Regions from separate parts of the Micromonospora sp. NPDC126480 genome, predicted to be linked through region 2. Evidence: riboswitches for the same ligand, from Rfam matches in the RefSeq annotation. Region 2 holds a riboswitch; the other holds the start of a gene.

Region 1 (5,055 bases), on a different contig from region 2:
GCGACGCTCAGCCGCCGCGCCTCGCCGCCGGAGAGGGTGTACGGGTTGGCGCCGGCGAGCGCCGCCAGCCGCAGCCGGTCGAGCAGCGCGTCGACCGTGGCACGGACCTCGGACTCGGGCCGGCCGACGCGGCGCGGGCCCAGCGCCAGCTCGTCGTAGACCCTGCTCGTGACGAACTGGTGTTCCGGGTCCTGGAACACCGACCCGATCCGGCGGGCCAGCGCCGGGGCGCGCCAGCGGTGCGGGGGAGTGCGGGCGTCCCGGCCGGCCAGTTCACCGGTCGCGGCCACCCGGCCCGTTCCCGGTGCGAGCAGCCCGCCCAGCAGCAGGGCCAGGGTGGACTTCCCGGCGCCGTTGGGCCCGCCGACGGCGAGCGCCTCGCCGGCGCGTACGGTCAGGTCGACCGCGCCCAGCCGCGGCGGCAGGCCGAGCCCTTCGGCGGTGAGCAGCGCGTCGCCGGCCGGGGTGGTGGCCCGCCGGGGTGGCACCGGGCGGCCGGGCACCCAGACGCCGTCGGCCGCGAGCTCCTCGCCCTGGGTGGCGAAGACCGCCTCCGGTGTGCCGTCGGCCCGGACGCCGCCGCCCGGTTCCAGCACGACCACCCGGTCGACCAGCGGCAGCGCCTCGGCCACGCGGTGCTCGACGAGGATCAGCGTGGTGTCGGCGTCCAGCGACCGGACGATCGCGTCGCGGACCAGCGCCGCCCCGTCCGGGTCGAGGTTCGCGGTGGGCTCGTCGAGCAGCAGCAGGTTCGGCCGCAGGGCGAGAACCCCGGCGAGGGCGAGGCGCTGCTGCTCGCCGCCGGAGAGGGCCGCGGTGGGGCGGTCCCGGTGGTACGGGAAGCCGACCCGGCGCAGCGCCTCGTCCACCCGGGGCCAGATGTCCTCGGCGGGCACCCCGCGGTTCTCCAGCCCGAAGGCGACGTCGTCACCGGAGCGCGCCATCACCAGCTGGGTCTCCGGGTCCTGGAAGACCACACCGACCCGCTCCCGGCCCTTGTGCGGGTCGAGGCCGTCGATCTCGACGCTGCCCTCCTGGGCGCCGGAGTCCTCGGGCAGCAGCCCGGCCAGCGCGGCGAGCAGGGTGCTCTTCCCGGCGCCGGACGGCCCCAGCAGCAGCACCCGCTCCCCGTGCTCGATGCGCAGGTCGACCCCGCGCAGCGCCCAGCGCCGCCGGCCGGCGTGCCGCCACCCGAACCCCCGCAGCATGACCGCGCTCACCCCGCCACCCCGCCCCCGCGCCACCCCCCGCCCCCGCACCACCCTCCCGTCCCCGCACCACCCTCCCGTCCCGTTGATCAAGAGGTTTGGGGCAGGAAAGCCCTCGATCGTTGACGCAAACCTCTTGATCAACACGGCCGGGTGGGGGGGTCAGACGGCGGCGCGTTCGCGGCCGGCGGGGAAACGGTCCAGGGTGCCCGTCTCGGCCAGCGCCCGGGTCAGGTACCAGGCGCCCGCCCCGGCGATGACCATGGCGCTGACGACCGTCAGCAGGGCGTACGGGATCCGGTAGCTGACCAGCGCGTACTCGACGTTCCAGACGAAGAAGTCGAACAGCGCCGCGCCGAGGCCGGTCAGGGCGCCCGCGAGCAGCGCGGTGGGCAGCCGGAACGAGCGGTAGCGGAACGCCGCGAACGCCAGCTCGGCGCCGAGCCCCTGGATCAGGCCCTGGACGATGGTGATCCCGCCCCACTCGGAGCCCAGCAGTGCGGAGATCGTCGCGGCGACCGCCTCGCAGAACAGCGCCGCGCCGGGCTTGCGGATCACCAGGCCGCCGAGAACCGCCGGGACCAGCCAGACGCCGTACATGATCGCCTGCGCCGCCGGGAAGAAGGCGAACGCCGGGTCGACGGTCCGCCAGAGCAGGCCCCAGGCCCAGAAGATGACGCCGAAGGCGACGGCGATGACGGCGGCCACGATCACGTCGACCGTGCGCCATCGGGTGGTGGTTGGTTGAGTCATCGAATCCTCCCAGTCCTTGCTACGAACCAGGAGAAGACGCACGCCGCGCCCGGATCGGCCGGACGGCGGCGCGGCTGGAGGTCGACCGAACTCCCTGCGCTGGCATTACCCAGATCAGGTTCGAGGGTCTGCGGGCGGTGCCCGCACTCTCAGCGCTGTGCGCTCCCCTGTCGGATGTGAAGTTGTCCCACGACGCTAACACCCCGGAAGATCATCGGGCAAAGTGATCTCCGTGCAGGTCAGCGCGGGGACGGGCCGGAGTGGGGCGGGCGGCTTCCGCCCGGCCTGGATAGGCTGCCGATCATGCGGATCGACGCCCGGGGCCTCACGTTCGACGTACACGCTGGGCCGGAGGGCGGTCCCGCCGTGCTCCTGCTGCACGGGTTCCCGCAGCACAGCGGTGAGTGGGGCGACGTGACGCCGGCCCTGCACGCCGCCGGGCTGCGCACCTACGCACTCGACCAGCGCGGGTACTCACCCGGCGCCCGGCCGGCGGCGGTCGAGGCGTACCGGCTGGCGGAGCTGGTCGCCGACGCGGTCGCGGTGCTGGACGCCCTCGGCGTCGACGCGGCACACGTGGTCGGGCACGACTGGGGCGCGGTCGTCGGGTGGGCCCTGGCGGCGGGGCACCCCGACCGGGTACGCACGCTGACCGCGGTCTCCGTGCCGCACCCCGCCGCCATGGCGCACGCCCTCGCGAACGACCCCCAGCAGAAGGCGCGCTCGGCGTACATGCTGCTGTTCCGGCAGCCCGGCAAGGCGGAGACGGTGTTGCTGGCGCTGAAGGCCGCCGGGCTGCGCCGGATGCTGTCCGGAGTCGGCGACGCCGACCGGGTGGCTGCGTACGCCGAGCCGATGCGGGCGCCCGGCGCGCTCACCGCGGCGCTGAACTGGTACCGGGCGATGTCCCGGACCGACCTGGCGGCCGTCGGGCCGGTGGCGGTGCCGACGACGTACGTCTGGAGCGACCGGGACATCGCGATCGGCCGCACCGCCGCCGAGGCCTGCGCGGCCCAGGTGAGCGGCGACTACCGGTTCGTCGAACTGGCCGGGGTGAGCCACTGGATCCCCGACGCGGCCCCCGCGCCGCTGGCCGAGGCGATCCTGGTCCGAGCCGGCGGATAGCCGGGCCGGTGCCCGGTGAGGGGTCGGCATCCCCGGCCGAGACGAGAGAGGCAGGAATGGACGTAGAAGACGTGACCCCCGGAGCCGAGGACTTCCTGGCGGTCGTGACCGAGACGATGCGGCGCGTCGCGGCGAGCCAGCGGGAGGCGGTGGGCCGGGCCGCCGACCTGATCACCGAGGCGCTGCGCGCCGACGGGGTGGTGCACGCGTTCGGCACGGGGCACTCCGAGGCGCTGGCGATGGAGATCGCCGGCCGGGCCGGCGGCCTGGTGCCGACGAACCGGATCGCGCTGCGGGACCTCGTCCTGGTCGGCGGCGAGTCACCGGACGTACTCGGTCCCCGCCTGGAGCGGGAGCCGTCGGTGGCGCACCGGCTGTACGACCTCGCGCCGGTCCGCCCGCCGGACATCTTCGTGCTGGCCTCCAACTCCGGCGTCAACGGAGCGATTGTGGAGTTCGCCTCGCTGATCCGGGACCGGGGTCACCGGCTGATCGCCATCACCTCCGCCGACCACTCCGGACAGATGACCTCGCGCCACCCGTCCGGGCGCAAGCTCGCCGACTTCGCCGACGTGGTGCTCGACAACGGCGCCCCGTACGGCGACGCGACCCTGCCGTTGCCCGGTGGCGGCGCCGTCGGTGCGGTCTCGTCGATCACGGCGGCCCTGCTGGCCCAGCAGATCACGGTCGAGGTGGTGGCCCGACTGCTCGCCGCGGGGGAGCGTCCCCCGGTCTACCTGTCGGCGAACATCGCCGGCGGAGACGCCCACAACGACGAACTCGAGGCCCGGTACGCCGGCCGCATCCGCCGCGGCGCCTGAGGTGTAAGGAAGGGCCCCTTGTTAACGCCTCCGGTAGAGGAGGGGCCCCCTTTTAACACCCGGCGTACCGCCCGGCCGCAGGCGGGCGCGCGGCGGTGCGAGCGCGCGGCGGTGCGAGCGCGCGGCGGTGCGAGCGCACGGCGGTGCGGGCGCGCGGCGGTGCGAGCGCACGGCGGTGCGAGCGCACGGCGGGTGCGGGCGTGCGACGATGCGGGGGTGCGCCGCGGCGGCGGTGGGTCCGCGCGTGGTGTGAGCCGGTTTCGCGGAACGCCCGGTGGGGCATCAGCGATCCTGCCGGCGGGGTGGACCCTCCCGGGACTGGTTCGCACCGGAGGTAGCGCGTGTCGAAAGAGACCGAGAAGCAGCGCTGGCAGCGCAACTTCGCCGACCTGCTCCAGGAGCTGCGGGTCGCGCAGACGGGCGTGCAGATCCTCTTCGCCTTCCTGCTGACCCTGCCGTTCAGCGCCGGGTTCGAACGGACGACCCCCTTCCAGAAGGACGTCTACATCGTCGCGCTGCTGGCCGCGGCCTTCGCCACCGCGATGATCATCTCGCCGGTCGCCTTCCACCGGGCGCTGTTCCGGCAGGGACGGAAGCCGGAGCTGGTCCGGTTCGCGCACCGGATGGCCAGCGGCGGGCTCGCGTTCATGCTGGTGTCGATGGTCTCCGCGGTGCTGCTGGTCACCGACTTCGTTCTCGACCGGACGATCGCCTTCGTGCTCAGCGCGGTCGCGGGGCTGTGGTTCCTGATGCTCTGGGTCGCGCTGCCGTTCGCCCGCCGCAACTGGGGCGAGGACGATCTGGACGACGATGATGACAGCCCCACGTCGTACGGCAGTTGAACCGCGGCGAAACCGGTAAATCGATCTTCACCTAACGCTACCGCTGGGTAACACCCGAGGGTAGCGTGGCGGGTGTCGAGCACGTCGACGCATCCGGACCGAGGTTCGAGGAGGCAGCCGTGACCACGACGCAGAACAGCCGGTCCGCACCCGACGGTGCGGGTCCCGAGCAGGCCACCGCGCCCGGCACGGCCGGCCCGCTGCCCTCCGAGGCCGGGCAGGTCTCCGAGAAGGAGGCGCGCCAGGTCGCCGAGGCGGCACGCGAATCCTCCTGGGACCGGCCGAGCTTCGGCAAGGAGCTCTTCC
Region 2 (5,055 bases):
GCCCGTCGGCGCCCAGGGGTGGGCCGTAGCCGGGTTTGGTTCTCGTGGGGTGGACGGGCGACAGGGTGGCGTAGTCCTCGGTGGTGAGGCGGGCCAGCTCGGCCGCGTCGTGGCAGGAGCGGCCGACCAGGCCCAGGCGCGGTGGCGGGTACGGGCCGGCGGCGGGCAGGTGCACGGCGTCACCGCACAGCGGGTCGGGGCCGGCGACGATAAGCGTGCCGCCGCTGTCGGCGAGGACCGCGCGCAGGTCGGCGGCGAGCGCGGCGCGCTCGCCGCGGGACAGGTCCTTCTCCCGCAGCACCACCCACCGCACGCCCCCGGCCACCGCACCGGCGACGACGTCGACGAGCGGGCGCCGGGCGGTCCGCCGGTCGGTCAGCACGACGACCCCGGTCGGTCCGGCTGCCCGGCCGGTCACAGCTCCGGCCTGCCCTCGTCCGGGGTGGACGCGAGGGCGTGGAAGCGGCGCGGGATCCGGCCGGCCCCGTACGCGAGCCGGCCCGCCTCGACCGCGTACCGCATCGCGGTGGCCATCGCCACCGGGTCGGCGGCCCGGGTCACCGCGCTTGCCAGCAGCACCGCGTCGCAGCCCAGCTCCATGGCGAGCGCCGCGTCGGAGGCGGTGCCGATCCCGGCGTCCAGGATCACCGGCACGTCCACGCTCTGCCGGATGAGCCGGATGTGGTTCGGGTTGGACACCCCCAACCCGGACCCGATCGGTGCTCCGGCCGGCATCACGGCCGCGCAGCCGACGTCCGCGAGCCGGCGCGCCAGGACCGGGTCGTCCGACGTGTACGGCAGCACGGTGAACCCGTCGGCGACCAGTTCCTCCGCGGCGCGCAGCAGCTCGACGCCGTCCGGCAGCAGGGTCCGCTCGTCGCCGATCACCTCAAGCTTCACCCAGTCGGTGCCGAACGCCTCCCGCGCGAGGTGGGCCACTTTCACGGCCTCACCCGCCGTGTAGCAACCGGCGGTGTTGGGCAGCAGCCGTACCCCGCAGCGGTCGAGCAGGTCGAGCAGGCCCCCCGAGCCGCCCGGGGTGGTGTCGACGCGCCGCAGGGCAAGGGTGATCAGCCCGGTGCCGGACGCCCGGACGGCCTGCTCCAGGACGTGCAGGTTGGCGGCCCCGCCGGTGCCGAGTACCAGCCGCGAGGTGAACGTCACGCCGCCCAGCTCGAAGGTCACCGTGCTCACCCGCCCTGCGCTGCGCTGAGCACCTCGACCCGGTCGCCGGCGCGCAGCACGGTCGCCGGCCAGCCGCCGCGCGGCACCACCTCGCCGTTGACGGCGACGGCCAGGCCGCGCTCCTGCGGGGTGACCGCGCGGACCAGGTCGGCGACGGTCGAGCCGTCGGCCAGGGTCCGCCCGGCGCCGTTAACGGTCACGTCCATGGCTGTCCTCCTCGGCTGCGAACCGGTCCGGTGCGAAGGGAGCCAGCAGCGGGTCCGGCGTCCCGGTGACGATCAGGTCCGCGATCAGGTCGGCGGTGAGCGGGGTGAGCACGATCCCGTGCCGGTGGTGCCCGGTGGCGGCGAGCACGTCCGCCCGGCCGGGCAGCGGGCCGAGGATCGGCGCGTTGTCGGGGGTGCCGGGGCGCATCCCGGCGAGCGTCTCCACCAGGTCGTACTCGGCCAGTTCGGGCACCAGGTCGACGGCGGCCCGGAGCAGCCGCAGCACGGCGCCGGCGGTCACCGTGGGGTCGGTGCGCTCCTCGACGGTCGCCCCGACGACTACCTCACCGCTGTCCCGGGGGACGAGGTAGACGTGCTCGCCGTCCGCGTACCCCCGGATGACGTGCCGGAAGCACGGCGCGCCGGCGCCGGGCGCGCGGAGCCGGAGCACCTGGCCCTTCACCGGGCGGACCGGCATCCCGGTCAACGCGGCGGCACCGCAGCCGGCCGCCACCACCGTGACGCCCGCGTCCACGTCGGACAGCCGCTCGACGAGCGTGGGCAGCAGCGTGACGCCGGCCGCGGTGGCCGCGGCGCGCAGCGCGGGAACGAGCCGCCGCGGGTCCACCTGGTGGTCGGTGGCCGCGACCGCGCCGCCGCGCACGCGGGGCGCCAGCGCCGGCTCGCGGTCGCGGAGCTCGGAGGGACGCGAGGGGGTCACCGGCAGGCCGAGCCCCTGCTGGTACGCCCACAGCCGGCGCGCCTCGGCGAGGTCGTCGGCGGTGAGCCCGACCAGGAGCGTGCCCTCGGTCCGGTACCCCAGGTCGGCGCCGGACGCCTCGGCCAGCTCTTCGGCGAACGCCGGCCAGCGGGCGGCCGACTCGGTGAGCAGCCGGGTCAGCTCCTGCTCACCGAAGTACGCCTCGGCGACCGGCGCGAGCATCCCGGCCGCGACGTGCGAGGCGCCCGACCCGGGATCGGGGTCGTGCACGACGACCCGCAGCCCCCGTGCCGCGCACCGCCAGGCAATGGCCAGCCCGATCGGCCCCGCCCCCACCACCGCCACATCCGGTGCAAGGAAGGGCCCCTTCTTAACGCCTCCGGTAGAGGAAGGGTCCCTTGTTAACACGACAGCGCCCCGAGCAGCTCGGCGGCGGCGCGGGCGGGGTCGGCGGCCCCGGAGAGCGCGCCGACCACCGCCACCCCGTACGCGCCGGCGGCCCGCAACGCGGGCACGTCCTCCGCCGTCACTCCCCCGATGGCGATCACCGGGACGTCCACCGCCCCGGCCACCGCCCGGACGCCGTCGGCACCGATCGCCGCTGGAAGCCCGTCCTTCGTCGACGTGGGCCGGTACGGCCCGACCCCCAGGTAGCTGGCCCCCGCGGCGACCGCCTCGGCGGCGGCTCCCGGGTCGCGTGCGGTGGCCCCCAGGACGGCGGTGGAGCCGAGCACGGCGCGGGCCGCCCCGACCGGCAGGTCGTCGGCGCCCACGTGCCCACCGGCGGCACCCACGGCCAGGGCCACGTGCAGGCGGTCGTTCACCAGGCAGGCCGCCCCGTACCGCGCGCAGAGCGCGACCACCCGGCGGGCCAGGTCGTACGCCTCCCGGTCGGTCGCGTCGTCGGTTACCCGGACCTGTACGACCAGCTCGGTGCGGGCCACCGGCAGGGCGGCCCGGACCACGGCGAGCGGATCCCGCCCGGGTCGGGTGTCGGTGATGAGATGCAGTCGCCCGAGGGACGGCACGGCAAACTCCTCCCTGCGCCGGCATTACCCGGATCAGGTTCGACGGTCGGGGGCTCACAGCCCCCCTCTCAGCCCGGTCCACCGGGCTCCCGTGGGTCACTTGCGTGTCACCGTACGACAGATACGCCGGGCTGCCAAGGCGCGGCACCCGGGACCGCACGCTTTGCACTGTCCGGGGCGGTATGTCGCCGACCGTTGCCGAAACGTTACCCATCGAGAACTTGCCATGGATCGATGTAACGGGACTAATTTGTTCAGCGAGTCGACAAAATGCCGGACGGGCGCCCCGGCAAGGCGTTCGGACCGGCTCCACCTGGGACGGTCTTCGGCGAGCCGGCCCCCGTGACCCCTGTCCAGCAGGACAAAGGAGACACGAGTGTCCCAACCGCGCCGTGCCCACGTACCCCTCACCGCCGCCCTGCTCACCCTCGGCCTCGCCGCGACCGCTCTCGTCGCAGCGCCCGCGGCCCAAGCCGCCCGGACCGTCCCCGCCGCCCAGGCCGCACCCGCCGCGGCCCCCGCGCCGGCCGCCGCCGAAGACGAGCCGTTCTCGATCCTGGTCTTCTCGAAGACCGCCGGCTTCCGGCACGACTCCATCCCCACCGGGATCGCCGCGATCCAGCAGCTCGGCGCCGACAACGGCTTCAACGTCGACACCACCGAGGACGGTGCCGCCTTCACCGACGAGAACCTCGCCCGCTACCGGGCGGTCGTCTGGCTCTCCACCACCGGCGACGTGCTCAACGCGGACCAGCAGGCGGCGTTCGAGCGCTACATCCGGGCCGGTGGCGGGTACGCCGGCGTCCACGCCGCCTCCGACACCGAGTACAGCTGGGCCTGGTACGGGGACCTGGTGGGCGCGTACTTCGCCAGCCACCCGGCCAACCAGCAGGCCACGGTCAAGGTGGAGGACCAGGCACACCCGTCCACGGCCGACCTGCCGGAACGCTGGTCCCGCTTCGACGAGTGGTACAACTACCAGTCCAACCCGCGCGGTGACGTGCACGTCCTGGCCACCCTCGACGAGACCAGCTACGCACCCGGCGCGGGCGCGATGGGCCACGACCACCCCATCGCCTGGTGTCAGGACTTCGACGGCGGCCGCGCCTGGTACACCGGCGGCGGGCACACCCGCGAGTCGTACGCCGAGCCGGAGTTCCTCGCCCACCTGCTCGGCGGCATCCGGACCGCTGCCGGTGTGCAGGACGCCGACTGCGGTGCCTCGCTGACCGAGAGCTTCGAGAAGGTGACGCTGGACAGCAACACCAGCAACCCGATGGAGCTGGACGTCGCCCCCGACGGCCGGGTCTTCTACATCGAGCGCGACGGTCGCGTGCAGATCGTCAAGCCGGACACCGGCAACACCGTCACCGCCCTCGACCTCGACGTCTTCACCGGCAACGAGGACGGCCTGATCGGCATCCGCCTCGACCCGGACTTCGCCACCAACGGGTGGGTCTACCTCTACTACGCGCCGAACGACGGCGTGGCCCGCAACCTGCTGTCCCGGTTCACCGTGGCCGGCGACACGATCGACCCGGCCAGCGAGAAGCAGGTGCTGCGGGTCGACACCCAGCGCAACACCTGCTGCCACGCCGGCGGCAGCATGACCTTCGACTCCGCCGGCAACCTCTACCTGGCCACCGGGGACAACACCAACCCGTTCTCCTCCGACGCGTACACGCCCATCGACGAGCGCCCGGGGCGGGTCGACTACGACGCGCAGCGCACCTCCGGCAACACCAACGACCTGCGCGGCAAGGTGCTCCGGATCCACCCGGAGGACGACGGGACGTACACCGTCCCGGACGGCAACCTCTTCCCGGCGGGGACGGCGAAGACCCGGCCGGAGATCTACGCGATGGGCTTCCGCAACCCGTTCCGGATCGGCATCGACCCCGCCACCGACACCCTC

What was found. A riboswitch is a leader RNA that binds a small molecule or an ion and turns the genes downstream of it on or off. The one in region 2 is predicted to bind thiamine pyrophosphate.
Region 1: linked by a shared signal. The riboswitch ahead of ABTW87_RS24735 (ECF transporter S component) and the one ahead of thiE (thiamine phosphate synthase) in region 2 are both predicted to bind thiamine pyrophosphate.

Annotation. Positions count from the first base shown of each region.
Region 1 is NZ_JBEORU010000031.1:74,723-79,777, forward strand. It holds gene ABTW87_RS24730 (ABC transporter ATP-binding protein) at 1-1,220, opposite strand, end outside; gene ABTW87_RS24735 (ECF transporter S component) at 1,371-1,961, opposite strand; TPP riboswitch at 2,035-2,140, opposite strand; gene ABTW87_RS24740 (alpha/beta fold hydrolase) at 2,265-3,086, shown strand; gene ABTW87_RS24745 (sugar isomerase domain-containing protein) at 3,158-3,907, shown strand; gene ABTW87_RS24750 (DUF6328 family protein) at 4,249-4,749, shown strand; gene ABTW87_RS24755 (acyl-CoA dehydrogenase family protein) at 4,869-5,055, shown strand, end outside.
Region 2 is NZ_JBEORU010000012.1:56,223-61,277, reverse strand. It holds gene ABTW87_RS13790 (thiamine phosphate synthase) at 1-418, opposite strand, end outside; gene ABTW87_RS13785 (thiazole synthase) at 415-1,194, opposite strand; gene thiS (sulfur carrier protein ThiS) at 1,191-1,391, opposite strand; gene thiO (glycine oxidase ThiO) at 1,375-2,520, opposite strand; gene thiE (thiamine phosphate synthase) at 2,514-3,140, opposite strand; TPP riboswitch at 3,134-3,243, opposite strand; gene ABTW87_RS13765 (ThuA domain-containing protein) at 3,517-5,055, shown strand, end outside.